DNA from 3 places in the Actinoplanes sp. NPDC049265 genome. Region 2 is predicted to be linked to each of the others. Evidence: riboswitches for the same ligand, from Rfam matches in the RefSeq annotation. Region 2 holds a riboswitch; each other region holds the start of a gene.

Region 1 (7,798 bases), on a different contig from region 2:
GGCGGCCTGCGCGACGAACTCGGCGCCGTGCCGCCGGGCGCCCGGCAGCGCCGCGTAGAGATCACCGGGACGCACCTCGCCGGAGGCGTGGGTGGCACCGGTGATCTCGACATCACCACCGGTCAGATCGGCTCTGAGCAGGGTCGCGAGGGCGGCCAGCCGGTGCGGCGGAACACTCTGGGGGCGGGGAATGCCGGGCACGGCGTCAGACCCTACCCGGCGTCAGGGATACAGCTTCACATTGGGCGGCTTGGTCGCCGAAAAAGGCACCCGGTAGTGCAGCAACGTCGCCTTCATCATCTCGCTGAAGGCCGGTCCGGCCACGCCGCCGCCGGCGCCGGTGGGCACGTCGGCGAAGACCGCGATCACGAACCGGGGGTTGTCGACCGGCGCCATGCCGATGAACGACCCCGCGTTGTACTTCGTGTACTGACCGTCGATGAGCCGTTTGCCGGTGCCGGTCTTGCCGGCCACCAGCCACCCGTCGACCCGGGCCAGCGAGCCGGTGCCGCCCTTGGCGTAGACCGGCGACTCCAGCAGCACGCGCAGTTGCTGGGCCACCTCCGGGCGCAGCACCTGGCGTGTGGCCGCGGCCGGTGCGGAGACCGCCGGGCCCTCGAACGGAATGGTCGCCTTGATCAGGTGCGGCTGGATGTACGTGCCGTTGTTGGCGATGGCGACGTAGGCGGCCGCCATCTGCAGCACGGTGGCGTCGACGCTGTGCCCGACCGGGATCGACCCGGCGGCCGAGCCGCTCCACTCGTCCGGCGCCAGCAGCCGTCCCTCGGCCTCGCCGGGCATGCCCTCGCCGGTGGCCTTGCCCAGGCCGAACCGCTGCTGGTATTCGTACAGCTTCTGCGGGCCGAGCTTGCGGGCGACCAGGATGGTGCCGACGTTCGACGAGTAGGCGAGCAGGCCCGACATCGTCATCTTGGTGCCCTTGGGCTGCGGGTGTGTGTCGGCGAAGGGCTTGCCGCCGATGGTCAGGCTGGGTCCGATGACCTGGACCGAGTCGGGCGTGATCAGCCCCTCCTGCAGGGCCGCCCCGAAGACCAGCGCCTTGTGCGTCGAGCCGGGGTCGGCGATCACGCTGCTGACCACGTCCTCCCGGTCGGTCGCCTTGGCGTCGAAGGGCTTGGCCGCGTTGTACGCCGGATAGCTGGCCTGGGCCATCACCTCGCCGGTGTGCGCGTCGATGACCACCGCGCCGGCGATCTTGGCGTTCACGTCGCGCATCTTGGCGGCGAGGATCCGCTGCACCTCGAACTGCAGGTCGCGGTCGATGGTCAGCTGCAGCGACGTGCCCGGGGAGGCGCGCGTCACCTTGTGGTAGCCGCCCGGGATCTCCTTGTCCAGGTCGCCACGGCCGGCCTCGTACACCTTCTTGCCGTCGACACCGCGCAGCAGCTGGTCGTAGCGCGCCTCCAGCCCCTCCAGGCCGGTGTGGTCCTCGCCGGTGAAGCCGATCAGGTTGGCCGCCAGGTCGGCGCCGGGCAGGTCCCGCCGTTCGTCGCGGTCCTCGCCGATGCCGGCCAGGTTCATCGCCCGGATCTGGTCGGCCACCCCGACGTCGACGCCCCGGGCCAGGTAGACGAAGCGGACCGCGCCGCCGCCGGGCCGCTTCTTGGCCATCAGCTTGGTCAGCTTGGACGGCGCGACGCCGAGCAGCGGCGACAACCGGGCCGCCACCGTCACCGGGTCCTTCACCAGCTCGGGGTCGGCGTAGACGTAGCGGGCCTCGACGCTGTGCGCCAGCACCTCGCCGTTGCGGTCCAGGATGCTGCCCCGCGCCGCCGGGAGCAGCACCTCGGTGAGGCGGTCGCGGCGCTGCTTGTTGAGTTGCTCCAGGCTTTCCGGCGACTCGACCGACTGCAGCACGACCAGGCGTACACCGATGGTCGCGAACAGGGCGAGGGCCAGCACGGTGCCCAGCCGCAGCCGCCGGGTGCTGTTGGCCAGCCGGGGCGGTTCGGCCGGCACGACCGGGAGCGGACGCCGATTGGCCGGGCGGCGCGGTGGCGGAGGCGGCGCGGCCTTGGCCGGCCGTCCGCCCGCGGTCCGCCGGGGTGCGGGTGGGACGGCGACCTTGCGCTCCCGGGCGGCACGACCGGTGGCTTCGGTACGCGTACGCCCGGCGCCCGCCGTGGCCCGCTTCCGGGGCGCCGCCTTGGCCGGTGTCTCGTCCCGGGTCTCCTGGGGTGGGGCCGCCCGGCGCTCGCGCGGCTTGCCCCCCTCGAGCAGTTGCAGCGCCGGCCGGAAGGGGTCGGTGTTGCGACCGGCCCGCGGCGACCGGGTCCGCTGGTCGCGTTCGGCCACCGTCCGTCCGCGCGGGGTGTAGGCCCGGGCCTCGCCGATGCCGCCGAAGCCGCGCCGGCCCTCCTCGTCGCCGGCCGGTACGTCACGCGACGCACCGCGCCGGGGCTGCTGACCCCGGCGCGGTGGCTCGTCGTTTCTCGGCGGCATGGCGGTTACCGCCCGGTGCCCGGCGCGCCGGCCGCGGTGTCACCCGCGGCGTTGCCACCGGCCGGGCCGCCCGGGCTGGTCCCCCCGGCCGGATCGCCGGCGTTGGTCCCACCGGCCGGCTTGTCCGCCTCGTCCTGCGCGGTCACCGCCGGCTTGCCCTGACCCGGCACGGCGACGCCGATGATCTGCCCGTCGGGCAGCCGGATGTAGGCCGGCTCGCCCTTGACCAGACCGGCCCGCTTGGCCGCCGCGTCCAGGTTGCCCGCGCTCTCGTAGGCGGCCAGCTGGTTCTCCAGCTGCTGCTGCCGTTTGTCCAGGTTCGACTGCTCGTCCTCGAGCCGGCTCAGCTCGAACGAGTTCTCCATGGTCTTGGTGTTGATCAGCAGGATGCCCAGCACCCCGGCGACCACCACGACGATGACCAGCGCGATGAACGGCGCCCGCGGCGCCCGGATGGCCGCCGGCGGCGCGACCCGCAGCCGCGGCGCCGGGCTGTCGGCTTTGACCCGCGACCGTTCGGCCGGCGCCTGGTCCAGCCGCAGCGCGGCCGTGCCCTCGGTGCGGACCGGCTGAGCCGTCCGGGTCACCTTGGCCGGGTGCCGGCGCGCGCCGGGCGTACTCGTCGTGCTGGTCTGGTCCGCGGTCCGGCCCCCCGACCGCGAAGCGTACGTGCGCTCGCTCATGACCCCTCCCCCTCCGTGCGTTCCCCCGGGCGTCGCCGCCCTCTTCCCCCGTGTGGTGCGGGCATCCGGAGCCGTTCGCGGCCGGTCACCGGTGCCTGGTTCTGTTCGACGCGCTCGACCGCCCGCAGCTTCACCGAAGCCGCTCGCGGGTTCGCCGCCACTTCCTCCGCGCTCGGCGGCTCCGACCCCTTCGTCAGAAGCCGCACGGTCGGACCGGTACCGGGCAGCTCGACCGGCAGATCGATCGGCCCGGTGCTGCGCGCCCTCGCGGCGATGGCGCGCTTGACGATCCTGTCTTCCAACGATTGGTAGCTCATCACCACAAGGCGCCCATAAGGGGCCAGCGAGTCGAGAGCCGTGGGCACCGCGGACTCGACCGCGGCCAGTTCGCCATTTACCTCAATGCGTAGTGCCTGAAACGTTCTTTTCGCGGGATTTCCACCCGTTCGTCGCGCGGCGGCCGGGATCGCGTCCTTGATCAGGTCCGCGAGCCGGGTCGTGGACGTGATCCGTCCCCGCTCCCGCTCCCGGACGACGGCCGAGACGATCCGCGAGGCGAACTTCTCCTCGCCGTACGTTCGCAGCACCCGGACCAGATCGCCCGGCTGGTAGCCGTTCACGACCTCCTCGGCCGTGATCCCCCGCGACTGGTCCATCCGCATGTCCAGGGGCGCGTCCTGCGCGTAGGCGAACCCCCGGTCGGGCTCGTCCAGTTGCAGCGACGACACACCCAGATCGAACAGGCCACTCTGGATCGCCCCATGACCCAGATCGGCCAGCACCGCCGGCAGCTCGTCGTAGACGGCGTGCACCAGGTGCGTACGGTCCGCGAACCGCACCAATCGCCGCCGGCTGTGTTCCAGCGCCTCCGGGTCCCGGTCGAGTCCGATCAGGACCACGTCCGGGTAGCGCTCGAGCACCGCCTCGGCGTGACCGCCGAGGCCCAGCGTGAAGTCGACGTGCACGGCGTCCGGCCGGGCCAGCGCGGGAGCGAGCAGCTCGAGACAGCGCTCGAGCAGCACCGGCACATGCGTGCCACGTTGCTCCCCCACGTCGACCCCCAGTCGCCAGGCTTCCTGCGTCACCCGGTCCGACCGACGTCGAATCCGTACCGCCAGATCCCCATCCGCTCGTGCCCGCTGCCGGCGGGCGTCGCGCCTGGCACCGGGGAAGAGGCGCCAGGAACTCAAGCGGCTGGAGATCTCGCGTTACGGGCGGCAGCGACGTCTTCTCGAGGCCCGTCCGTGTCACGCCGTCACAGTCCTCCGGGCAGCACCCCCTCCTCGATGTCGGCGAAGTCGTCCTCGCTCGCCGAGAGGTACTGCTCCCAGGACTGCTTGTCCCAGATCTCCACCCGCGTGCTCGCCCCGATGACCACCAGTTCACGGTCGAGTGCGGCGTACTCCCGCAGGTGCGCCGGGATGGTGACCCGGCCCTGCTTGTCGGGAACCTCGTCGTGCGCGCTGGCGAAGAACACCCGGCTGTAGGCCCGGGCGGCCTTGTGCGTCACCGGCTGCTCGCGAAGCTGCCCAGCGATGCGCTGAAACTCCGGCATCGGGAACACGTACAGGCAACGTTCCTGCCCCTTGGTGATCACGACACCTCCCGCCAGCTCGTCCCGGAACTTCGCCGGAAGAATCAGCCGGCCCTTCTCGTCCAGGCGTGGGGTGTGCGTGCCGAGAAACATCGGCCAACCCCCCAACGCCCTGCCGGCGGTTCGCGGTCCGCCGAGTCGAATCGGGCCGGCAGGTCCCCCCTGCCACTGCGCTCCACTCTACTCCACTTCCCTCCACCCGCAACCGGAATCGTGCCGTCCATGAGGCCCATTCGCAGACGAAAGCGCTGGTAGACGCGGTGGAGTGCCAGTGGAGGGCGGAGCGGCGATCATGGCGTCCGCTTTCCGACATGACGCCCAGGCGGGCATGAAAAGCTGCCCGATTCGCAGGTTTGAGCGCGGCGGAAGACGATCGGGGAGGAAAAGGGAGGACAGACGAACGCCGGCGGGGTGCGACCCAGGAACCCCGGGTCGCACCCCGCCGGTGCGAAAGTGGTTACGCCTTACTTACTAGGGCCACTGGATCAGACCAGGCGGCGCACCACGTAGTTGCCACCGAACATCTTGCGCTTGGAGACCCGGGCACCGGAGTGCGGCGAGTCCCAGATCCGCCCGTTACCCGCGTAGACCGCCGCGTGGTAGCCGTAGGAGCCGGAGCGATAGATGATCAGGTCACCGACCTGCTTGCTGCCCTTGCGGATCGCACGGCCGTACTTCTGCTGCGAGTTGGCCTTGTGCGGCAGCTTGCGCCCGGTGGTCTTGCGGTAGATGTACATCGTGAAGCCGGAGCAGTCGAAGCGCTTCGGACCGGCCGCACCGTAGAGGTACAGCGCGCCCCTGTGCCTCGCGGCCTCAGCCAGAACCTTCGCACCACTGTTGGTGACCTTGACGAGCGAGGTTCCGCTGGTGCCCGCGCCGACTCCCGAGCTGCCCAGGAAGACAGTGCGGTACCTGCCGAGACCCGTGGGCTTGAAGGAGAAGGCGTAGGCGCCGGACTTGCCGAGGGACTTGGTCGTCCAGGTCCTCCACTTGCCGCCGGAGTATGCCTGGAGGCGTACCCGGCCGGTGGTGACCTTCTTACCGGTGGCCGAGTTGGTCACCTTGGCGGTGATCTTGACGGCCGAGCCCCACTTCACCGATTTCGCGCTGGCCGACTGGGCTACCTTCGCCTTCGGCCGCGCCGCCTGAGCGGCGGTGACCACCGAGGTGGTCGCGGCGACGGCCGGCTGCGCGGCCACGAGCTGACCGGCGCAGAGGCAGAGACCCAGGGACAGGGCGATGCCGCCGGTGCCGAACTTGCGGCGCCGACTCGAGGTGTTTCCGTGCACGGTAGAGAGATCCCTCCGGCACGCCTGCGAGGTTAGCTGTCGGGTTCGGGCGGGAAGGTGTGCCCGGCCGCTCGCGCGGCTTCACCCCAAGGTCCTCAGGTCACCGCCGGTAATGGCGGAGCCGTGAGAGGACCGGAAATGGGTCCCCCGTCCCTGCCCCTCGTTGCCTTGTGTGGTGGTCATCGTTCTCGGGTCGTGGGACCGGTCGGGGCAGGGCTCGGCGTTGACCCGCATCTCCACGAGCCGTGAGCGGTTGCTCGCGGCCAGACCTTGATAACCGAATTTCCGTACGGTTGCAGACGGTGACCAGTCACTCAGCGTGATTGGCATTCCGCCCGTTGTCCGGTTTGGGCACCCCTCAAAACAAATGCCGATGCGGTACGCGATGCCACGGCTACAGAACGTCGAAGGTAACGGGTGAGTCTCGCCACACAATTAACAAACTTTGCAATGATCTTGAAGGGCGGAATGTCCGCTACTTCCGTCCCGCCGCCGCACCCATCGACCGTCTGTCCGGTTCGGGTACTGTCGCCACCGTGACGGACGGGAAGATGCCTCTACGCGCGAAAGTGGCGAGCTCCGTCTCGCGGACGGCCGCGGCGCTCTCACGGGCCGCGGGCCGCGGCGACGGCTCGGTCATCGGCGGCTGGATCGGTCTCAAGATCGACCCTGACCTGCTGAAAAACCTTGCCTCCGGGCGTGCCATCGCGCTGGTCTCGGGCACCAACGGCAAGACCACCACCACCCGGCTCACCGCCGCCGCGCTCGGCGTGCTCGGCCCGGTGGCCACCAACTCGTTCGGCGCCAACATGCCCACCGGGCACACCTCGGCGCTGGCCAAGGCCGGCACCACGCCGTTCGCGGTCCTCGAGGTGGACGAGCACTACCTGGCCCGGGTGATCGACGAGACCACCCCGCGCGCGGTCGCGCTGCTCAACCTCAGCCGCGACCAGCTCGACCGGGCCAAGGAGGTGTCGATGATGGCCCAGCTCTGGCGCACCGCCCTGGCTGACCACCAGGACATCCGGGTGATCGCCAACGCCGACGACCCGATGGTGGTCTGGGCGGCGACGGCCAGCCCGCACGTCGTCTGGTTCAGCGCCGGCCAGCGCTGGCACGACGACTCCTGGGTCTGCCCCGAGTGCGGCTCCTCGATCGAACGCCGCGAGGGCGAGTGGTGGTGCGTCGGCTGCCCGCTGCGCCGCCCGCGGGCCCAGTGGGTCGTCGAGGACGAGGGCGTCACCGACCCCAACGGCGACTGGCACCTGATCAAGCTGCAGCTGCCCGGCCGGGTCAACCTCGGCAACGCGGCCGCCGCCCTGGCCACCGCGGCCGAGTTCGGCGTACGCGCGCTCGAAGCCGTGCCCCGGCTGGCCACGGTCAGCTCCGTGGCCGGGCGGTACGCGCAGGTCGACCGGGACGGCCGCAACATCCGCCTGCTGCTGGCCAAGAACCCGGCCAGCTGGCTCGAGGCGTTCGACATGGCCGAGCAAGCGCCGACCCTGCTCTCCATCAACGCCCGCGACCCCGACGGCCTGGACACCTCCTGGCTCTACGACGTCGACTTCTCGCCCCTGCGCGACGGCCGGCCCGTGCTGATCACCGGCGACCGTGCCTACGACCTGGCCGTCCGCCTCACGGTGAACGGTGTGCCCTTCCGCCACGTAACTACCTTCGACGAGGCGATCCAGGCATCCCCACCCGGACGGCTCGAAGTGATCGCGAACTACACCGCGTTCCAGGACATCCGAGCGGAGCTTGACCGTGTC
Region 2 (7,798 bases):
GCATGACGACTACATTGGGGCGCGTGCTCGGTCTTCCTCCTCACGTAACGGCCTGCCTGTTCGACCTCGACGGCGTGCTCACCAATACCGCCCTGGTCCACAACGCAGCGTGGAAACAGACGTTCGACCTGTTCCTCGAGGACTGGTACGAGAAGCACGACGAGCCGTTCGTGCCGTTCGACTCCGGCGCCGACTATCACCAGTACGTCGACGGCCGGCAGCGCGCCGATGGAGTTCGCACCTTCCTGGCCTCGCGTGGCATCAACCTGCCCGAGGGCAGCCCGGACGACGGTCCCGACGCGGCGACCGTCAACGGCATCGGCAACAAGAAGAACATCCTGGTCCTGGACAAGATCCGGGAGGGCAAGGTGCAGGTCTACCCCGGATCGGTGGACTACCTGCGTGCCGCCCAGGAGGCCGGCCTTCGCCGCGCCGTCGTCTCGGCCAGCGCCAACTGCAAGGACGTCCTCGCAGCGGCCGGCATCTCGGAATACCTCGAGGTCCGGGTGGACGGCGTGGTGGCCCGAGAACGCGGCCTGCCCGGCAAGCCCAAGCCGGACACCTTCCTCTACGGCGCCGAGCTGCTCGGCGTCCCGCGGGAAAACTGCGCCGTCTTCGAGGACGCGCTGGCCGGCGTGGAGGCCGGGCGGGCCGGAGGCTTCGGGATCACCATCGGTGTCGACCGGGTGAACCAGGCCGAGGCTCTCAAGGCGCATGGCGCCGACATCGTGGTTCAGGATCTGTCCGAACTCCTGACGCGGTAGACGCGTACTTTCGCTCAGACTTTTCTCCTTTCTCAGTTCATCGAGAGGCACCACCGTGATCCGTGAACGGGCGTACCCCGTCGATCCTTGGCACATCCGGGAGACCCGGCTGGACCTGAACCTGCTGGCCCAGTCCGAGTCGGTTTTCGCGTTGGCCAACGGGCACATCGGGGTACGCGGCAACTTGGATGAGGGCGAGCCGCACGGCCTGCCCGGCACGTACCTGAACTCGTTCTACGAGCTGCGCCCGCTGCCGTACGCCGAGGCCGGCTACGGTTTCCCGGAGTCCGGCCAGACGATGGTCAACGTGACCAACGCCAAGCTCATGCGGCTGCTGGTCGACGACGAGCCGTTCGACGTCAGGTACGGCGACCTGCGCTCCCACGAGCGCATCCTGGACATGCGGGCCGGCACGCTGGAGCGCGTGGCCGAGTGGGTGTCGCCCTCCGGCCAGGCGATCCGGGTCCGCACCGTCCGGCTGGTGTCGTTCACCCAGCGCGCCGTCGTGGCGATCATGTACGAGGTCGAGCCGCTGGAGCAGAGCGCCCGGCTCATCCTGCAGTCCGAGCTGGTGGCCAACGAGCAGCTGCCGATGAGCAGCAAGGACCCGCGGGTAGCGGCCGTGCTCGACCACCCGCTGCAGGCCGAGGAGATGCTGGAGCAGAAGACCGGTGGCCTGCTCGTGCACCGGACCAAGGCCAGCGACCTGCGGATGGCCGCGGCGATGGAGCACCTGGTCGAGACGCCGGGCAAGCACGCCATCACCACCGAAGGGCACCCGGACTGGCTGCGGACCACCGTCGCCTGCAAGCTCGAACCGGGCCAGAAACTGCGGGTGGTGAAGCTGGCCGCGTACGGCTGGTCCAGCCACCGCTCGCTGCCCGCCGTCCGCGATCAGGTCGGCGGCGCGCTGGCCAGTGCCCGGCTGGACGGCTGGGAGGGGCTGGTCGACGCACAGCGGGAATACCTGGACGCGTTCTGGGACCACTCCGACGTGCAGGTCGAGGGTGACCCGGAGGTGCAGCAGGCGGTCCGCTTCGGGCTGTTCCACACGCTGCAGGCCGGTGCCCGGGCCGAGCAGCGCCCGATCGGGTCCAAGGGCCTCACCGGGCCCGGGTACGACGGCCACACCTTCTGGGACGCCGAGACGTTCGTGCTGCCGGCGCTGACCTACACCCAGCCGGCGGCGGCCGCCGACGTGCTGCGCTGGCGGCACTCGACGCTCGATCTGGCCCGGGAGCGGGCGCAGACGCTGGGCCTGCAGGGTGCGGCGTTCCCGTGGCGGACGATCCGCGGGCAGGAGTGTTCGGCGTACTGGCCGGCCGGCACGGCGGGCTTCCACATCGGCGCCGACATCGCCGACGCGGTCCGACGGTACGTGCAGGCCACCGGCGACTACGACTTCGAGCGTGAGGCCGGCCTGGAACTGCTGGTCGAGACGGCCCGGCTGTGGCGGTCGCTCGGTCACCACGACCGGCATGGGCGCTTCCACATCGACGGCGTCACCGGGCCGGACGAATACACGGCCGTGGTCGACGACAACATCTACACCAACCTGATGGCGCAGCAGAACATGTTCGAGGCGGCCGAGGCGGCCAAGCGCCACCCCGAGGTGGCTCGCCGGCTGGGCGTCGACGACGAGGAGATGGCGTCCTGGCGGGACGCGGCGGCGGCCGTGCACATCCCGTACGACCGGGAGCTGGGCGTGCACCAGCAGTCGCAGGGCTTCACCCGGCTGCAGGAGTGGGACTTCGAGAACACGCCGCCGGAGGCGTACCCGCTGCTGTTGAACTACCCGTACTTCGATCTGTACCGCAAGCAGGTGGTCAAGCAGGCCGACCTGGTGATGGCCATGTACGTGCGGGGCGACGCGTTCACCCCGGAGGAGAAGGCGCGCAACTTCGCCTACTACGACGCGCGTACGGTCCGGGACTCGTCGCTGTCGGCCTGTGTCCAGGCGGTGCTGGCGGCCGAGGTCGGCTTCCTCGAGCTGGCCCACGATTACCTGGGCGAGGCCGCCCTGATGGACCTGCACGACCTGCACCAGAACGCGCGGGACGGCGTGCACGTGGCCTCGCTCGCCGGTTCGTGGATCGCGCTGGTGGCCGGCCTCGGTGGCATGCGTGACTTCAACGGTCAGCTGTCGTTCGCGCCGCGCCTGCCCAGCCGGATCACCAAGCTGGAGTTCTCGCTGCTCTGGCGCGGGCTGCGGCTGCGGGTGAGCGTGACCGCGGACGAGGTGACCTACTCGCTGCGCAACGGGCAGGGCTCGTCCCGGCTGCAGCTGGTGCACCACGGCAAGGATCTCGAGGTCGTCCAGGGCAAGTCGATGACCGTGCCGATCCCGCCGGCCACGCCGACCGGGCCGCCGCCGGAGCAGCCGGCCGGACGGGCCCCGGTGCGCCGGGCGACGAGCGGCTAGAACGGAAGAACCCCGCCTCCGATCGATGGAGGCGGGGTTCTTCGCTGAGGCTCAGAGCATTGACACGTGTACGTGGTCCTCGTGCGTGCTGGGGCCGTGGTAGTTGCTCCAGCCGCGGGTCGGGAACCAGATCTGTTTGTTCCAGATCACGTAGAGGATGCCGAGCCGGTCGGCGTTGCGGACCAGGAACGCCATCAGATCGTTGCCGTACTTCAGTGTGTCGTTGTTGTGGTGCTTGCGGAAGCCCGACTTCTCCAGGGACCAGTCGCAGGCCCGGCCCTTGGGATGCTCGAACGGGCCACCGTCGCGGTGGCAGCCGACGAAGCGGTTGAAGCCCGCCTTCTTTACCTCTTGGTACATGTGCAGGGTGCGCGCGGTGATGCAGCCGCCGGTCGTCGGGTCGTCGACGTTGCAGCTCTGCGGCCCGAAATCGCCGTTCTTGTCACGCGGGGCGGGCGCGGCGACCTTGGACGTGGCGTCCACGAAGCCGCCGGTCAGCGGGCCGCCGACCAGGGCCAGCGCCTTGTCCGCGGCCTCTTTCTGCTTCTGCATCAGCAGCACGTTGTTCTTCTGCTGCTTGACCTCTTGATCGAGGCGCGCCTTGGTCCGGGAGACCTCGTCGATCGCGTCGTTCAGCTCGCGCAGCTTGTTGTCGTTGAGCGCGTTCAGCTCCTCGAGCGAGATCGCCCGGTCGAGGAAGCCGCCGGCGCCGGGGCTGTCGAGCAGGAAGCTGGCCGTCGACAGGCCACCGTTGCGGTACTGCTGGCCGGCGATCTTGCCGACCTGCGGGAGCAGCAGATCACGCCGGGATTCCGCCTGCTTGACCTGGACAGCCAGGTCGAGCTGGGTCTTCGAGGACTTCTGGATCGCGTTCTTGGCGGCCAGGTAGCGGCGACCGGTCGACTCGAGCACGTCCTCGAGCAGGGCGTCCTGCTTGCCCTCATCGGGCGCGGCCGATCCACTCTTGGTTGTGCTGTTTTCGTCACCCGGCTCGGCGCTGGCCGGTGACGCGGGTGCGAAAACCGACATGGTCACAGCGACGAGCGGTGCCAGGGCGAGGACCAGCCACCGGCGTGGGCTTGCCGTCATGCATGTTCCTTCCGTGTATCCACCGGCCGAGTTAGCTGACGGGTTCGGGAGGGAAGCGCTCCCTACCGCGATGGCTCGCGGATTCACCCCAGAGAACGTGGTTCCCCGGCTCGCCTTTCGGGCGATTAGGTGGTGTCCTGCCGGCAACCTGGGGGAGTGCCTCCTGGCAGTGACCGGCGGCCAGCTTACCTGACGAAACGCCCCGCTTCAGCGTGGCGAAGCCGGAAAAGGTGTTATCGGACAACGACTTTACGTGACATTGACTGGTCACGTCCTATCAATGTGAGTCGTTACATTCTCACCATAGTCGAAATAACCGATGGTGCTGGAATGGTGGCGCAGAGTGCGAGGTGGCGAATATCTGATTCGTAGGTATCGTTCCTGTCGGTCAGCGTTATCAAACGGTGATCGCCGCCTAATCGCCACCCGGCGAGCCGGGGACCCAAACCCCAGGCAATGGGGTGAATCCGCGACGGCCCCCCGTCGCGGTAGGGAGCGCTTCCCTCCCGAACCCGTCAGCTAACCCGGCCGGCGGCCGACGGAAGGATGGGCATGAGGCAGAACTCTGTCCGGAGGCGATTGGCGACCGGACTGGCGGTCCTGATCGCGGCCGGCGGGCTCGCGGCCACCACCATGGCGGGCCCGGCCGTCGCCGCGCCGGGCGACAACGGCGACGACGGCGAAGGCGGCTCCAAGTCGCTGATCCAGAAGGTCGAGGACGCGTCCAAGGGCTATGTCGAGGCTAAGGAGGCCCTCGACACCTCGAAGGGGCGGCAGGCCAAGCTGGTCCTGGTGATCAAAAATCTGGACCAGCAACTCGGGCCGAGGCAGGCCGAGCTGGACAAGATCGCCGCACAGAGCTACCGCACCGGCCGTCTCGGGACGATGGGCGCGCTGATCAACGCGTCCGGCGACGGTGGGGCGAACGGCATGCTCGACCGGGTGCAGACCCTGCAGACCGTGGCGATCAAGCAGGATGCCGCGCTGCGGGACCTCAAAGACACCCGGGACCAGCAGGTGCGGGCCAAGACCTCGATCGACACCGAGATCGCCGACCAGCAGAAGCAGCTGACCGTGATGGCCAAGCGCAAGAGCCAGGCCGAAGCCGCGCTCAAGGCGGCCGGGCAGGGTCAGGACGCCGGCTCGCCGGGCGGCGGCGGCAAGAGCGCCAAGGCCAGCCCCGGCGGCAACCTCAGTGGCGGCTGCACGGTCAACGACCCGACCAGCGGCGGCTGCATCACGCCGCGTCTGCTGCACGCCATGAACGAGGCCAAGAAGGCCGGATTCACCCACTACGTGCACTGCTGGCGAACACAGAACAGCGGTGAGCATCCGAAGGGCCGGGCGTGCGACTTCGCCGCCGACAAGGGTGGATTCGGCGGCGTCGCCTCGGGTAGCAGCCGGACGTACGGCAACAATCTGGCCAACTACTTCATCAACAACTCGAGCACGCTCGGTGTGTTGTATGTCATCTGGTTCAAACGGATCTGGCTGCCCAGCAGTGGCTGGAAGTCGTATTCCGGCGCGGGTGGCGACCCGTCCAGCGACCACACCAACCACGTGCACCTGTCGGTGAAGTAACACCGGCCCCCGAAGGGGTACGGAGCCTACTTACTCATGTAGGCGCCGTACTCCTTCAGCACGTCCTCGGTCGGGCCGTCCGCCCTGATCACGCCCGACTCCAGCCAGATGCTGCGCTCGCAGGTGTCCTTGATGGTTCCCTCGCTGTGCGAGACCAGGAACACCGTGCCGGCGTCGGCGCGCAGGTCGCGGATGCGCTGTTCGCTGCGCCGGCGGAACCGGGCGTCACCGGTGGCCAGCGCCTCGTCGATCAGCAGCACGTCGTGCTTCTTGGCCGCCGAGATGGAGAACCGCAGCCGGGCCGCCATACCGGAGGAGTAGGTCCGCATCGGCATCGTGCTGAACTCGCCGCGCTCGTTGATGCCGGAGAAGTCGACGATCTCCTTGACCTTGGCCTTGGCCTCGGCCGGGGACATGCCCATGGCCAGGCAGCCGAGCAGCACGTTGCGCTCGCCGGACAGGTCGTTCATCAGGACCGCGTTCACGCCCAGCAGCGACGGCTGCCCGGCGGCGTAGACCGCGCCACGCTCGGCCGGCATCAGCCCGGCGATCGCCCGCAGCAGCGTGGACTTGCCGGAGCCGTTGCTGCCGACCAGCCCGACCGCCTCGCCCTTGTAGGCCACGAAGCTGACGCCCTTGATCGCGTGCACCTCGCGGATGTTCGCCATCTTGGTCCGGGTCACGATCCGCTTGAGGCTGGCGATCGGCGAGCCGGTCCCGGAGGCCGGCGAACCATGCACCTTGTAGACCACGTGCGCGTCGTCGACGATGACGGTGGGAACGCGCTCCCCGGTGGGGTCAGCCACGGCCGTAGCCCTTCTCTCCGCGCCAGAAGTAGACGATGCCGACACTGAACATGACCGCGGCCCAGACCAGGGCCTCGATCCAGAGCTGGGTCAGCGGGCTGGCCAGCTTGACGTCTTCCATCAGCGAGTGCCGCATCAGCTCGATGAAGACGAGCATCGGGTTGGCCTCGATGATCCACAGCTTCCACCCGTGCAGATGGTCGGTGAACCGCTGGACCGGGTAGAGCACGGCCGAGCCGTACATCCAGACCCGGATGAAGAACGGGACCAGCTGGCGGATGTCGGTCAGCTTGGAGCCGATCCGGGCCCCGGCCAGCGCCAGCCCGCAGTTGAACGTGGCCAGCAGCACGAGGATCACCGGGACGAACAGCCATTCGACGGTGATCGGCTCACCGGTGAGCAGCACGATGATGACCAGCACGGTCATCGAGGCCATCATGTTGCGCACCTCGATCAGCAGGATCGAGATGGGCAACGCGGCCCGTGGGAAGTGCAGCGCCCGGATCAGTCCCAGGTTGCCGTGGATCGAGCTGATGCCCGCCTGCGTGACCGTCTGGGTGAATCCGAAGAGGAAAACACCGGTGCAGAGGTACGCGATGAAGTTGGAGACGTCGCGACCGTTGGTGTTGAGCAGGACGCCGAAGATCAGGTAATACACCGCAGCGTTCAGGATCGGTGTCATGACCTGCCACAACGTGCCCAGCTTGGTCTGGCCGAACGACGATGTGATGCGGGCGGCCGAGTAGGCCGTGATGAAGTGCCGGTACGCCCAAATTTCCCGGAAGTACGCCGGGAGGCTCGGCAGGGCGGCGGCCGAGTGCAGGCCGTGCCGCGTTGCCAGCTCCTTGAGCGAGATGCCGGTGCCGGAATCGGCGACCGCCGTCTGGGGCATGAGGTGGCGCTCCGATCTGGATGGTCCCGCGGATCGCCGGGACCAGGGGGATTTGCGCGACAACACGATAACCAGTATCCGCCGACGAAACGCATTCGTATCGACGTACGAACGACGCTATCCGACCTAACGGCGGAACGCAACCGTTCCGTCGTAGCGCTATAGTCACTGTGTGGCGACAGTCAAGCGTGCACCGGCCGGGGCGGCGGTCCTCCGTGGGGACATCACGGTGGCCATCCGCAAC
Region 3 (7,798 bases), on a different contig from region 2:
GTGACGTTCCTGCTGGCCGTCAGCCCCCAGGTCGCGCAGGAGAGAATCGATCGGCGGGGGTACGACCGGGAAGAGCTGTCGTTCCTCGAGGACGCGGACGCGGCGTACCGTTCCCTGCCGGAATTTCCCACCTTCGTGGTGATCGACGCCGACGGCACCGCCGACGAGGTGGCCGCCGCCCTCCGCGCCCACCTCCCGGCCGATGTCCCGGTCTCGTACCGCCACCCTCGGGCGACGGCCCTGCTGGTCACCTCCCGCACCGCCGTCCTGGCCTTCGGTTCCCTGCTGGCCGGCCTGGCCGCCCTCGGCTACCAGCTCCTGGAGGGGTTCTGAGGCCAGTGGCCGGCCAGAGCGGCATCCGCCCCGCGAATGCCGCTCCTGGCTTCCACCTAGGCCTGGCCGTAGACGGGGACGGCGGCGCCGCTGGTCGGCTTGGAGTCGTCGCCGGCCAGAAACAGGATCACCTTGGCGATGTCGGCCGGGTCGACCCACTTGGCCCGGTCGCCGGGCATGCCGTCACGGTTGGCCGGGGTGTCGATGACGCTGGGCAGGACGGTGTTGCAGCGCACGCCCTGGCCCTTGTATTCGACCGCCACCGCGTTGGCGAAGGCCAGCACCGCCGCCTTGGCCGTCACGTAACCGGCCGCGCCCGGGAACGGCGCCACCGCGGCCCGCGAGGACACACAGACCACCGAGCCGCCACCACCGGCCACGAGCACCGGGAGCGCGGCCTGAGTGACCAGATAGGCCGGACGCAGGTTGACCCGGAGCATGGCCTCGAAGTCCTCGACCGCTGTCTCGTGGATCCGGCCACCTCCGGCGTACCCACCGACGAGGTTGACCACCGCCCGGAGAGGAGCCTCACCCTGACCGGCCGCGACGGCGATCGCGGCCTCGACCTGCTCGGGCGACGTGAGATCGGCCACCACCGGCTCGGCCCCGGCGGGCAGCCGCCGCTGCGAGCCGTCCCGCACCGGCGCGACCACCCGCCAGCCCGCCTCCACGAACGTCGAAACCACGGCGGCGCCGAGCCCGCCCGTACCCCCGGTGATCACCGCTGTGCGACTCATGAGGGAACTCAACCAGCCGTCCGCACCGTCACCGCCACCGTTGACCCGACTGAAGGCTGAGTCTCATGTGTTTTCCGTCACGTACCGAGATCGAATTGGTTCGACGGGGCAGTGGTTTACCGAAAGGATGGTCACCCGTACGGAAGTCACCCTTCCGGGCTAGTGAACTGCGGCGCAGCGTGGCGCATTGTGACGGTGGTCCCGTTCCGTCACGGCTTTCCGGCCGGCGTTTGCGTCAAGCCGCGCGGCAACCAGCCGATCCTGCGTCTGAACCCTGCTGGCAACGAAGACGTACAGGGTAGTGACGAGCATCGCAGCGCTGGTCGTGATGCCCGTCGCTGTGGCAGGAGAGGGGCCGATGGTGTGATGAAGCGGGCGAAGGGTATGCGAGAAGCCACGCATCCAACGCCGGGTGCGCCTGGCGAATGACTCCCCGAGGGCGTTCTTCAGTAAGTACGCAACGGGCTCCCAGCCGCCGCACAGACTGCCATGACACTTTCGACTCACCAGCCGCCGGCAATCCGATTTTCACAGCAAGCACCGGAATGACTGCGGGACGCCACCTGTTACATCAGTGGCAGTTCGGCAAGGCACCTTACTGCGGACGTTACGGGGAGGGACCAGATGGACGCAGGTAACGCCCGTAACAGGGTTAGCGAAGGCAATGAGGGGACCGTGGGCAACGTGGAGAAGAACACCGTGATGCGCACCGATGAGGTCGCCGAGGAGCGCGACCTCGTTGGAGTCTATCTGCACGAGATCTCCAGGACGCCGCTGCTCGACGCCGCACGAGAGGTCGAGCTGTCCAAGTCGATCGAGGCGGGCCTGTACGCCGAACACCTCCTCGACGTCAACGAGATCCGCCGTGGCATCAGCCGCGAGGAGCTCGAGCGTCTGGTGACCGAGGGCTCTCGGGCCAAGGATCTGTTCATCCGGGCCAACCTGCGACTGGTTGTGTCGATCGCCCGGCGGTACGTCCGCTCGGGCATGCCGATGCTCGACCTGATCCAGGAGGGCAACACGGGCCTCGTCCGCGCGGTCGAGAAGTTCGACTACGAGCGCGGCTACAAGTTCTCGACGTACGCGACGTGGTGGATCCGCCAGGCCATCAGCCGGGCCATCGCCCAGCAGGAGCGCACCGTGCGCCTGCCCGTGCACCTGGTCGAGGACGTCAACCGGATGCGTAACGTCACCCGCCAGCTCGTCCGCGAGCTCGGCGCCGACCCCGAGCCCGAGCAGATCGCCAAGGCCCTCGGCGTGACCGTCGAGCGGGTCGGCGAGCTCACCCGCTGGGCCCAGGACACGGTCTCGCTCGACACCCCGGTCGGCGACGACGGTGACACCAACCTCGGCGACCTGGTGGCCGACAGCGACGCCCCCTCGCCCGAGGAGATCGTGCTGACCGCGCTGGAGCGGTCGCGGATCGAGGGCCTGCTCAACCACCTCGACGACCGGTCGGCCGGCATCATGCGGGCCCGGTACGGCCTGGAGGACGGCCGTGAGCACTCGCTGACCGAGGTCGCCTCCCGGTTCTCGCTCTCCCGCGAGCGGATCCGTCAGCTCGAGATCCAGGCGCTCGGCCGGCTGCGCGAGCTGGCCCGGGCCGAGGGCCTGCAGGCCGCCTGATCGTTCACCCACCGGCCCGGTTCCCGTCGAGGGAGCCGGGCCTTTCTCAACCCCTTCAGATCAAGACCCATGTCGTAGCTGAGTGGGTGGTGCGGACCGCTGCTCCCGCCGAGGGTCGCTTCGCTCCACGTGCGAGATCTGGTTGCGCCCCAAACACCCGGTGGTAGGGCTACCACCGGGTGTTTGGGGCTGTTCTGTGTGCCGGGCAAATTCAGTGGTAGCTCTGAGCGGTGCGGTGTTCGGGCCTGGCATGCCGCTCAGGGCTGCCACTGGAATTTGGGAACGAAGAAGCCCGGCACCCTGTGCGGGGCCGGGCTTCTCGTCGGTGCTGCTGGTTAGCGGACCCGGCCGTAGCCGGTCGGGGTCATGATGTTCATCGAGCGTTTCTTCACCGGTTCACCGGCATGCGAGGCGTCAATGATCATTCCGCCGCCGACATAGAGGCCGACGTGTCCACCATTGCGATAGAACACGAGGTCGCCGGCTTTCAGCTCGCCCTTGCTGATCCGCGCGGTGGCACCGATCTGGGCGGCCGCGTTGTGCGGCAGCGACTTGCCCGCCGCGCGCCAGGCCGCCGAGGTCAGGCCGGAGCAGTCGTAGCCGTTCGGCCCGTCGGCGCCGTACACGTACATCACGCCGATGGCGTTGTACGCGAAGGCCACCGCCTTGCCCGCGGAGCCGGCGATCTGCGGGATCGTGCCGGTGTACTTGCTGCCCGGCGACGTCGGGGTGCCGTTGGCGGCGGTCCGCATCGCGTACAGCTTCTTGAGATCGGTCTCGATCTTCTTCTTCCGCTTGGTCAGCTCGTTCAGCTGCGCGCTCTGCTTGGTCTGCGCGCCCTTGAGAGCGGCCTGGCGGCTGTCGTAGTTCTGGGTGGTCGCCGTGTAGTTGTCGATCTTGCGCTGACGGTCACGCGTCATCTGGTCGAGCACGCTCACGCGGTCGAGCAGGTCGCCGGGGCCCTCGAGCACGATGTTCATCGTGCCGACGTCACCCTGCTTGTACGACGTGTTGGCGATCTTGCCCATCTCGACCTTGGCCACCTCGAGCGCGGCCTTGGCCGGCCCCAGCGACTTGGTCAGGGTGACCTGGTCGTTCTCGGTCTTGGTGAGATCGATCTTCATGGCGTTGTACGACTCGACAACGTCCTCGAGATCGTCCGACGCCTTGGCGATCTTCTTGTTGATCTCCGTCTTGGACGGTTCCGCGTGCGCGGCCGTCGCGGCGGTACCGGTCAGCGCCAGCGCCATGAGGGCGACGGCGACGACCCGGAACCTCGTGCGGGCGTGTGACAACGCTGAGAGGCCTTTCTTCCGCTTTTGCCGCCTACCGGGTTAGCTGACGGGTTCGGGCGGGAAGAAGGCCCTACCGCTGGTTCGCGGATTCACCCCGGGTGCTCGGTTCCCCGGCTCACGAGTGGCGTCCACGCCGGGCCGGACTGGGGGTGACCACGGCTTGGCCGCCGATCAGACTCGGCAGCGCCGGCTCGGCGCCACCGGAGGGTGTGGCTGCGGACCGAACCAACCGCATTAACTTATCGATGGATCGCAGGAAAGCAAGTTCTGTAAGAGTTACTTAAGCAACTGACTTCGCCGCGTATTTCTATGAATTCAATGCGTGACCCTCGGTGGCGGAATCGGACTTTTCGGAATGAGTGCCGATCCAATTGCGGCTGACCTTTCGCTCCGCCCAGAAGGACAGGAACGGGATCGTCCCGGCCAGCATCACCAGCAGCATCCGGGTCAGCGGCCAGCGCACGCGCCGGCCCAGGTCGAAGGTGGCCAGCACGTAGAGGATGAAGAGGAAGCCGTGGGCCGGGCCGACCGTGGCGACCACGGTGTCGTTGTCGCCCAGATATTTCAGTGGCATGCCCACCAGGACCAGGACGATCAGGACCACGCCGACGATGTAGGCGATGATCCGGTAACGGGTGAGTGCTCCCTGCACGATGCTGTCCTTACCTCTGTGGTCCGGGGTAGTCGCCGGGGCGAGCGCCGGGATGGGCATTCAGCCACGCCAGATAGTCGTTGTACGCCACCAGCTCGGGGTCGTCGTCGCCGGGCTCGGCGGCCGGGCGGGACGGCACCCGGATCGGGCGGCCGACGGTAACAGGCGAATCTGGGAGCTTTTCCGGCTTCCGCTCCGGTTTCGTGGCCAGCTTCACCTCGCGCCACCACAGGAAGACGACGAAGCCGGCGAAGACCGGCCACTGGAACATGTAGCCCCAGCTCAAGGCGTTGCCGTCGGCGGCGCGGGTGTATTGCCACCAGCCCAGCACAAGGAACGCCACCACGAGAACGAGCGCGACCACGTGGCGGAGAATCCACGCCGGGGTCAGCAGCCCTTTCATACCCGCCAGGGTAGACGCGCGGGTTTCAGGTCTGGCCGCGCGGGCAACGCTGAGTGCTATGAGCGATCGGAGCGTGGAGATTTCGGAGGTCGGCATCGACCCGGCCGGGCTCGCTGACGACGACCTGATCCGGGAACTGGCCAGCCTGCATCGGACCCGGCTGGACACCCTGCGATACGGACCCGACGCGGCCCTGGACAACCACCTGCGACGGACGGCCGAACTGGAGACCGAGTACATGGCCCGGCACCCCGGCCGCGAGGTCGACCCGAGCCGGCTGACCCAGAAGCCCTGAGGTTGTGGTCTGGGTCACATTGCCTGCTGGAATCCCGGTAGGCGGCCGACGGTTGTGTACGGATGTCGGTGTGTTCAGTGTCCCCGGGCCTCACCCATTGCCTGCACGGAATACCGTTCGGCTGGAGCCGTGTTGAGCCACTCGCCGCGAGGCGACATGCACACCGACACCCATGCGCCGCCCCTGGGGTTCCCGGGGGCGGCGCATTACGTATCCGGCCTGTGGGTATTTGGACCTTCATGAACGATCCTCGTACCGAAGAACGCGCCGCCGACCTGCTGCCGGAAGAGCGCGCCGCGGGCAGCGCCGACCCCCAGGCCCAGGCCGAGGCCATCCTGGCCGACTCCGACGAGCGCGAGTACGCCCCGGAACCCATCGAAAACCGCACCTCGGGAGAGACGGTCGGACCATCCGAAAGGCCCGAAGGCACCCGGTAGAGGCACAAAACTTTCGTGTCCGCCTCCGAACGTGGGAGGATCCGACGCGTGCCCGCACCCCGACGGAGCGCTGAGCGCGCCGGTCAGCGGTCCACGCCGCCGGCGGCCGCTGCCTCCGCCCCTAACCAGACACGTCGCACGGCCCGTCCCCGCCACCCGGGACAGGGCGCCGGTGCCCCGAACGCGGGCCCGGTCCACCACACCGAGACGGATCACGTCATCCCAGCCCATCCGAACGCCCCAGCCGTCGGCGCCGCGCTGCCCGCTCCCCGGGACGCGGCCGACCTGACCGTGGTCGTACCCGCACAGGAAATCGTCCTTCCGTCCGCACCCGAAGTCGTACCGGCCCCCGAGCTCCTGCTCCCGGCCGCGCCCGACGTCGTCATCCCCTCCGAGGTGGTCCGGCCGGGCGGACCCGGGGCGCTGGCCGTGCCCGACACCGGTGCGGTCGAGGTGGCCGGGCTGCTGCACGAGCTGTCGGCGCGGCTGCTGTCGGCCGACAACGTGGCCGAGGCACTGGACCGGCTGGCCGTGTTCACCGCCGGGGCGGTGCCCGGAGCGGTCCGCTGCTCGGTCGCGCTGATCACCGAGGGGCAGGGGACAAGCCTCACCGCCTCGGGCAGTGACGGCCGCGGGGTCGACGACTGCCAGTTCGAGACCGGCGAGGGGCCCGGGCTGGAGGCCGCGCGTACCCGAGCCTTGGTCTTGACCCAGGATCTGCCCAACGACCCGCGCTGGCCGGCCCTGGCCGACTGCGCCCGCGACGAGGACGTGCACGCGGTGGCGGCCATCCCGCTGGACGTGCAGCGGACGTCGGTCGGGGCGCTGAGCCTCTACATCCGGCGGCCGCAGGGCATCGTGCCGGACATGCTGCTCACCGCCATGGCCATCGTCAACCAGGCCGAACTCCTGCTGGGCGAGATCGCCCGCCGCGACGCCCTGAGCGAGGGCGCGACGGTCGACCGGGCCATCGGCGTGATCATCGCGCAGCGGGGGTGCGGTGTCCGTGAGGCGTACGACGTTCTTCAGGAGACGGCCCAGCGCCTAGGGATGGATCGGCAGGCGGTGGCCGAGCGCCTGATCGCCGCGGCCGCCCGCGCTCGCGACCCGCGCTGATCGCCTCGGGGGCCGACCTCGAAGGCGTCGCTTTTTTCGTGCGAGGGCGCGGAGGCGGCGTGCCGCTTGGGTCGCGCGAAGGATAGCGGAGACGGCCGTGCGGCTCGGGACGCGGAAACGCGTGCGGCTTGGGTCGCGCGAAGGACGCGGAAACGCGTGCGGCTTGGGTCTCGCGGAGGATAGCGGAGACGGCCGTGCGGCTTGGGTAGCGCGAAGGGCGCGGAGAAGACTCCGCGCCCTTCGTCGTCGGGCGGTGCGTGCGGCCTCTGAACGAAACTGTTTCGTTTCGCTGAGGGCGGCCGTCAGTGCTTTTCGGCGCTGACCGGCTCACCTTCGCCGCCGGTCGAGGGCGCGGCGCCGTTGCCGTTCTGGGCGGCGTGCGTGGGCACGTGATGCGTGTCCGGCGCGCGATCGGCGGACTCGTGGGCGCCGCCACTCGACGCCGGGCCACCTTCCGCCGTGCTGGTGGCCGGGCCGCCAACGACCGCGCCGGTGGCTGAGCCGCTATCGGCGGTGCTGGTGGCGCTGCCGACGACCGCGCCGGTGGCTGGGCCGCCGTTGGCCGTGCTGATGGCTGGGCCGCCGTCGGCCGTGCTAGTCGCCGCCGCGGCTTCGGCTGCCTCGGCGTCGGCCCGTTGCTGCTGGGCCGAGCGCTGGGCGAGCGGGATCTCCGGCAGGAAGAACACCACGACCAAGCCGATGATCATGACGGCCAGGGCCATCAGGAACACGATCTGGATGCCGTCGGAGAAGCCGACCTTGAAGGGGTGGGCGATGACCTCCGGCAGCCGGCTGAGGAACGAGGTGTCCTCGAGCGCGCCGCCGCCCTGCGCCTGCTGCAGGGTCTGTGCCGCCTGCGGGTTGGAGGCGAGTGTCTGCTGGAACTCGGGCGTGCTCTGAGCCG

What was found. Region 2 has a riboswitch for cyclic di-AMP ahead of ACGFIO_RS15460 (coiled-coil domain-containing protein). Riboswitches for the same ligand answer to the same signal wherever they lie in the genome.
Region 1: linked by a shared signal. The riboswitch ahead of ACGFIO_RS29365 (C40 family peptidase) and the one ahead of ACGFIO_RS15460 (coiled-coil domain-containing protein) in region 2 are both predicted to bind cyclic di-AMP.
Region 3: linked by a shared signal. The riboswitch ahead of ACGFIO_RS32935 (NlpC/P60 family protein) and the one ahead of ACGFIO_RS15460 (coiled-coil domain-containing protein) in region 2 are both predicted to bind cyclic di-AMP.

The regions. Positions count from the first base shown of each region.
Region 1 is NZ_JBICSP010000014.1:34,804-42,601, forward strand. Features, by position in the region: gene ACGFIO_RS29340 (UDP-N-acetylmuramoyl-L-alanyl-D-glutamate--2,6-diaminopimelate ligase) at 1-201, opposite strand, end outside; gene ACGFIO_RS29345 (penicillin-binding transpeptidase domain-containing protein) at 223-2,463, opposite strand; partial or broken gene ACGFIO_RS29350 (hypothetical protein) at 2,598-3,146, opposite strand; gene rsmH (16S rRNA (cytosine(1402)-N(4))-methyltransferase RsmH) at 3,143-4,210, opposite strand; gene mraZ (division/cell wall cluster transcriptional repressor MraZ) at 4,402-4,833, opposite strand; gene ACGFIO_RS29365 (C40 family peptidase) at 5,226-6,029, opposite strand; cyclic di-AMP (ydaO/yuaA leader) riboswitch at 6,036-6,217, opposite strand; gene ACGFIO_RS29370 (MurT ligase domain-containing protein) at 6,581-7,798, shown strand, end outside; gene ACGFIO_RS29375 (type 1 glutamine amidotransferase) at 7,794-7,798, shown strand, end outside.
Region 2 is NZ_JBICSP010000005.1:194,557-202,354, reverse strand. Features, by position in the region: gene ACGFIO_RS15475 (HAD family hydrolase) at 24-764, shown strand; gene ACGFIO_RS15470 (glycoside hydrolase family 65 protein) at 820-3,186, shown strand; gene ACGFIO_RS15465 (coiled-coil domain-containing protein) at 3,238-4,275, opposite strand; cyclic di-AMP (ydaO/yuaA leader) riboswitch at 4,279-4,417, opposite strand; cyclic di-AMP (ydaO/yuaA leader) riboswitch at 4,678-4,825, shown strand; gene ACGFIO_RS15460 (coiled-coil domain-containing protein) at 4,828-5,856, shown strand; gene ACGFIO_RS15455 (ABC transporter ATP-binding protein) at 5,883-6,662, opposite strand; gene ACGFIO_RS15450 (ABC transporter permease) at 6,655-7,554, opposite strand; gene ACGFIO_RS15445 (TetR/AcrR family transcriptional regulator) at 7,727-7,798, shown strand, end outside.
Region 3 is NZ_JBICSP010000017.1:101,741-109,538, reverse strand. Features, by position in the region: gene ACGFIO_RS32950 (dTMP kinase) at 1-333, shown strand, start outside; gene ACGFIO_RS32945 (SDR family oxidoreductase) at 390-1,070, opposite strand; gene ACGFIO_RS32940 (RNA polymerase sigma factor RpoD/SigA) at 1,695-2,696, shown strand; gene ACGFIO_RS32935 (NlpC/P60 family protein) at 3,032-3,946, opposite strand; cyclic di-AMP (ydaO/yuaA leader) riboswitch at 4,006-4,128, opposite strand; gene ACGFIO_RS32930 (DUF3817 domain-containing protein) at 4,299-4,643, opposite strand; gene ACGFIO_RS32925 (hypothetical protein) at 4,654-5,046, opposite strand; gene ACGFIO_RS32920 (DUF6158 family protein) at 5,105-5,341, shown strand; gene ACGFIO_RS32915 (hypothetical protein) at 5,581-5,778, shown strand; gene ACGFIO_RS32910 (ANTAR domain-containing protein) at 5,827-6,894, shown strand; gene ACGFIO_RS32905 (MDR family MFS transporter) at 7,197-7,798, opposite strand, start outside.